2 regions of the Marinitoga okinawensis genome follow, and region 1 is predicted to be linked to the other one. Evidence: riboswitches for the same ligand, from Rfam matches in the RefSeq annotation. Region 1 holds a riboswitch; the other holds the start of a gene.
What was found. A riboswitch is a leader RNA that binds a small molecule or an ion and turns the genes downstream of it on or off. The one in region 1 is predicted to bind cobalamin.

Region 2: it holds a riboswitch for cobalamin, as region 1 does, so the genes downstream of both, ACZ5CK_RS01465 (ABC transporter substrate-binding protein) here and ACZ5CK_RS09515 (ATP-grasp domain-containing protein) in region 1, are expected to answer to the same signal.

Annotation. Positions count from the first base shown of each region.
Region 1 covers NZ_AP042422.1:1,952,097-1,955,316, forward strand. The annotation lists gene ACZ5CK_RS09510 (succinate--CoA ligase subunit alpha) at 1-681, opposite strand, end outside; gene ACZ5CK_RS09515 (ATP-grasp domain-containing protein) at 674-1,696, opposite strand; cobalamin riboswitch at 1,751-1,922, opposite strand; gene ACZ5CK_RS09520 (AIR synthase related protein) at 1,928-2,650, opposite strand; gene ACZ5CK_RS09525 (histidine phosphatase family protein) at 2,647-3,153, opposite strand; gene cobS (adenosylcobinamide-GDP ribazoletransferase) at 3,150-3,220, opposite strand, start outside.
Region 2 covers NZ_AP042422.1:331,768-334,987, forward strand. The annotation lists gene ACZ5CK_RS01460 (hypothetical protein) at 1-1,279, shown strand, start outside; cobalamin riboswitch at 1,379-1,548, shown strand; gene ACZ5CK_RS01465 (ABC transporter substrate-binding protein) at 1,602-2,486, shown strand; gene ACZ5CK_RS01470 (FecCD family ABC transporter permease) at 2,483-3,220, shown strand, end outside.

The sequences.
Region 1 (3,220 bases):
TATATCTCCATTATATCCTTTTTTTAGTGCATATTCAATACCTTTAATTTCTTCATTACCACCAACTTCACCTATAATTACCACCTTTTTTATATCTTCTTCTATTATATAATCAAATACTTCTGCAACTGATGTACCAATAATAGGATCACCACCAAGTCCTATACCCACTTTTATTCCTGTTGAATATTTCGACAAATAATTTGATATTTCATACATTAATGTTCCACTTCTTGAAATAACCGCAATATCTCCAGGTTTAAACGCATTTTCTGGCATTATTCCAATTTTTGATACACCTGGTAATATTACTCCTGGACAATTTGGTCCTATTAACATTACATCATTATCTTTAGATATTCTATATACATCCAACATATCTTGCTGAGGAATATGTTCTGTAATAATTATAATTTTCTTTATTCCAGCATTTATCGCTTCAAAAACAGCATCTTTAGCAAATGGCGCAGGAACAAAAACTATTGAAGTATCTACATTATATTTTTCTACTGCATCATTCATATTATTTAAAACTTCTACTCCATTTATATTTTTTATATTTTTATTTTTCGAAACCCCGCACAAAATTTTAGTTCCATATTTTAGCATTTTTTCTGTATGTAATTTACCGTATTTCCCTGTAATTCCTTGAACACATACTCTTTCATTGCCATTAATCATTGATTCTCACCATCCTTACAGCATCTGAAATCATTGAATACATATCATCATAATATCCTATATTATTTTCTTTTAATATTTTTTTAGCTTCCTCTTCATTTGTTCCTGTTAATCTAGCATATAATTGTATTTCTGAATTTTTATTTTTGAATTCTACTAATCCTGAGGCTATTTCATCACATTTCGTTATTCCACCAAAAATATTTAATATTATACGATTTATACCATATCCTTTTAAAAGATTTAATGCTTCTATTGTTATGTCTCTTTCGGCTCCACCACCTAAATCAAGAAAATTTGCAGGTTCTCCACCCAATAATTTCACAGCATCCATAGTAGCCATAACTATACCTGCACCACATCCAATTATTCCAATGTCACCATCTAATTTTACAAAATGAAATAGAAATTTCTCTTCAACAAACTCCTTTACCCAATTCTGTCTAAATATCGCATTATCATCTAAATGCATTACTATATCAAGTGCATATAATTCTCCATTTATGTTTTCAACTAAGGGATTTATTTCTAATAATGTTAAATCCTTTTCTCTAAATAGTTTTCTTAATTTTGGCAATATTTTTGATATTTTTTCTGGAATTTTTCCTTCAAGATCATCAAAATTTGTTTTTATAATACTATCTTTATTATTCTCTATGTCTATTCCACCTTTTTCTGAAAATAATATAACAATATCTTTTTCTTCCCTATCTAACACTAAAGAAATATAATATTCCTTTCGTATAGGTATCATTTTCTCCACTAATACTCCATACGGTTTTTCACCTTTAATTTCTTTAAATAACAACTCCTTTACTTTACTTTTAAATTCACATTCTTCATGGACGAATAATACCCCACCAGCTTTCATTCTACCTCCTACTAAAACCTGTGATTTCAGCACTACTGGTAAAAACTTAATTTCAGAAGGTTCTTTCTTTACCAAATAGGATTCTGGAACCATTATCCCATAGTCCCTTAAAAGTTTTTTACCCACAAATTCATAAATCTTCATACCATACACCTCCAATATATATAAAAATTTCCCCATTTCGCCCGCGCGAATGGGAATACCTTAGGACTAAAGGCAGGTCTCCCGGCTTCTGGATCTATCTACTCCCAACGCCTTCCCAGTTTCCCAGTGGCATTTTGTTGGTTTCGTCCCCAGTTACGGTGGCGGGGCCGCGATGGATTTTCACCATCTTCCCTTTTAATTATTTACCTTCAATCCTGGAGGTATTATTTTTTAATTAAATTTTCCTAATTTAATTAATGGTATATCAATATTTAAATTTTTCAAATTTTCTTCTTTTAAAGTTATTACTGCACATGTTGCTGGTCCAGCACTTTTATATAGATCAACATTATAATTAAGTAATTTAAATTCTAAATCCCATAACTTAGAAATTTCATTAATTTCATAAAGAATACCTTTTGAACCTATAGGTACTATTTCGTGTATATAATTGTTATCTCTTAAACGCTTTAATATATCTAATGTGAGAATATCATTACTATTTAGCACCTCTTCACCAACTTTAGGCAATCCAACTAATATTGCAATATTTTCTTTTTCTGTTTTAAAGTTGATGTTTTTTTCTTTAATACCTATGACCGTAATACCTATTCCAGTTTGTATTGTTGGAAAATTTTCTTCTGTACTTCCTGTAATTACATTTTCCGTATCTATATCTATTAATTTCGCTGCCTTTTTTATTCCTTTTATTATTTCTTTTCCTGTATTATTCATTTCAACTGATAATGTATTTACAATAGTAATAGGTGTTGCACCATATGCAATGTTTTCACATAATGCAACATGTGCTCCAAAATATCCAACAATATCTGGCGAAATTTTTACTACATCCATATCTTTATTTCCAATTGCACCAGAAGAATCACAAGATATTACTAATTCTTTATCCTCTATATCAACAATTGTTAAATCCCTTATTTTTTTTATAATTATATTTCCACCTCCATATAATCCCCTAAATTTATACGTTTTTTAGTTATATAATTAATTACGCCACCATGTGTAACTATAATATATTTTTTTGTTTTATCTAAATCATTTAAAAATTCATCTATTCTTTTAAAAAAAGAAGAATAACATTCACCATTTGGAAAACAATATTTTTTATAATTCTCCATCCACGATAGATATTCTTTATAATATTTTTCTTTAATTTCTTCTATTGTTTTGCCATCAAAAATACCAAAATTTATTTCTTTTATTCTTTCATCAATAATAATTTCTATATTTACAACTTTTGATATTTCTAATGCTGTATAATATGCTCTATATAATGGACTAGTAATAATATAATCTACATATTTGTTTTTCAGTTTTCTTTTTAATTCATTAATTTGATTAAGTCCATTTTGTGTAATATTATAATTACTCCAACCACTAAATTTTTTATTTATATTTGCTTCTGTTTCAACATGTCTTACAATTATCAATTTCATAACATACCTCTTAAAATATATATTGTTATTAAAAATATGGTTTGTGATAATTCAATTATTAAACCTA
Region 2 (3,220 bases), 650 kb from region 1:
AGGAGGATATGCAAAAGGAATAGTAGTAGATGGTGGTACAGGTTTTGTTGGCGATGATTATAATGGATTGAACATTGTAGATGTTAATAATCTAACACTAAGCGGAAGTTTAAATAATGGTTCAGTAGCAAGAAACATAGATGTTGCAGAAAATCGATATGTAATAATTGCTGATGGAGATAATGGAGTTCAAATTTATGATGCTGGAGCAGCTTTAGCAAATATTAATAATCCAACATATGTTACAACAATACATACACCAGGTTATGCAAGAAATGTTAAGTATATTCACCATGATGATGGTGGTGCTCCAGCAAATCAAGAATTTCTAATTTATGTAGCAGATGGACCAAAAGGTATTGCAGTAATAGATGCTGATGCTGATGGTGATGATACCGCATTTGAAGATGCAGCAGATATTGCTATGATTGGTAGCGTAGAAACGGATGGTTATGCATATGACGTTTACCCATATGCTGTAGACGGTAGTTTTGATTTAAGTGGTGATGAATGGTTATATGTAGCAGATGGACCACAAGGTTTAGCAGTATTTGATATAACCTCACAAGCAAATACAAGAGTGCCAGTATATGTTGATTCATTTATAGATAATAATGGAACATCGAATGATGGAGTAATGATGGCAATAGGGTATGATGATGATTATGATGGTGGTGGAACTGATGCATTATTGGTAGCGGATGGCGAAAATGGCATAGTGTTATTTGATATATCAACACCACAAACTCCTTCAATACCAGATTCAGCTCATCCGAATTATGATACGTCTGGAACAGCATTTGATTTATATGTAGATGCAGCTAATGATGACATATATGTAGCAGATGGAACTCAAGGGTTAAACGTTGTTCATTATGATTATGCTGCAGGTCCAACAATAACCTGGTCATCAAAAGGTGGAGTAAAATTTGATGATGCAATTATAACAGGAATAAAACAAAGAGCAGCTGGATATTATGAACTATCAGCAGGTAATAGAGGGGTAGTTGTAATGAGAGTAGCAGATCCAACAACATTAACAAATGCTGATGCATTGCATACATCATCCAATGATCCAGATGCAGATAATGATTATGTAGCAAGTGAATACGATACACAAGGTGCATGTTATTCAACAGTTATTTCAGGTAATTATATATTAGTAGCAGATGGTGAAAATGGTTTAGTAGTATTACATGATGGAGGAGCAGCACCATACACACCATCATTAACAGTAGATCTTAATTGGCTTAACTTTGGAAATATAGCAACAAATTAATATTATTGCAAAATCCCTGGGATTATTCCCGGGGATTTTTTTATATATAATTTTTATTTGAAATATTATAATGATCATGATATAATATCATTGACAATTAAATAAAAATTCCTTTAAAGTGTAAGGGAAAACGGTGAAAATCCGTTGCGGTCGCGCCACCGTGAGTGGGGACGAAACCAGCACTAAGCCACTGGAAACATTTCTCTGGGAAGGCGCTGGGAGTAGAATGAGCCACAAGCCGGGAGACCTATTTTAAAGGAATTTGTTCCATCTTCTCGCGAAAAGAAGATGGAAAATAGATTTTATATAGGAGGGATTATAGATGAAAAAGTTGTTTTTAGCAGTACTATTGGTATTAGCCTTATCAGTATTTGCATTTCAACCAGTTACATTAGTTGATGATTTAGGAAGAGTAGTTACATTTAATAAGGAAGTTGAAAGAATTGTGGTTGCAGCACCTGCTATTTCTGATTTTATTGTGAAACTTGGATCTAAAGATAAAGTTGTTGGGGTTACAGATTTTGATTCATATATAACAGATGTAGAAAAAATAGGAAATATGGTTCCTTTAAATGTAGAAAAAATAGTTTCTTTAAATCCTGATGTTGTATTATTAACTGGGGGATTTCAAGAAGGAGAAGTTTCAAAATTAGAAAAATTTGGAATAAAAACATTTGTTGTAAATCCTACGACATTAAATGAAGTATTTAGAGATTTATCACTCGTTGGAGTTATTTTAGGTAAAGATAAAACTGCTCAGGATTATTCACAAAAGTTAAGAGCAAGAATGCTAAATATAGCAAAAAATACATTTGCTTGGAAAGAAAAACCAAGGGTTATTTATTTATCAGCATATGGTAGTGTTTCACAAATGTGGACATGTGGTACAGGTTCGTATTTGAATGAAATAATCGCGTATGCTGGTGGAATTAATGTAACTGCACCATATACAGGAAATAATGGTTGGTTTGCTATTGGGCCAGAATTTGTTGTTAAAGAAAATCCGGATATTATTTTAGTGCCAGCTTATTATCCTGGTGATAAAGGGGCATATGATTTAATTATGAAAGCTGAGCAATTTAAGGATGTGAAAGCTGTTAAAGAAGGGAAAGTTTTTATCATAGATGGCAATAAAGCATCTTTGCCAAATACAGGATTAATAGACTTATTAGGGGAGATTAATCAACTCTTCAGTGAAAATAAATGAAAAAAATAATTTCGGGGAGATTCTCCCCGATTTTTTCCCTTTCATTAGGTATTATTTTTATTATTTTATCAATAATATTATTTACATCTTTAGGGACAGTAAAAATTCCTTTTAAAGATGTAATGTTAGCCTTTTTAAATAAATCTGATAATATGTTATATGATAGAATAATATTCAATTTAAGATTACCGAGAGTAATCGGAACCATATTAATAGGATCTATTCTCGCAATAGCTGGTAATGACTTTCAAATGATAATAAAAAACCCACTAGCTGATCCGTTTATTATTGGTATTTCATCTGGAGCAAGTTTTGGTGCTGTTATATATACTGCATTAAAAAGTGTATATGGCATAGATTTACCTTTTGGAATAGAAACTTTTTCATTTTTATCTGCTTTAATAGCTACTGGAATAACTTTTGCATTGGCAAAAGAGGGAAGGAAAATTCCAGTTGTTTCTTTAATTTTAAGTGGAGTTATTGTTGGATTTGTTTTTAACTCAATTTCAACTTTGTTTACTGTTTTATTCTGGCAAAATTTACTGCATGTAAATTTTTGGCTTATGGGTAGTACAGGAAATATTGTGTGGTCTGATTTAATAATTTTAAGTATATTTTTAATTCTTCAAATTTCAATTAATTTTATTTTTAAAAAGCATATTGAAGTTGTTGCTATGGGTGATGATATATCAATTTTTTCTGGAATAAATCCAGAAAAAATAAAGTTATTAGTA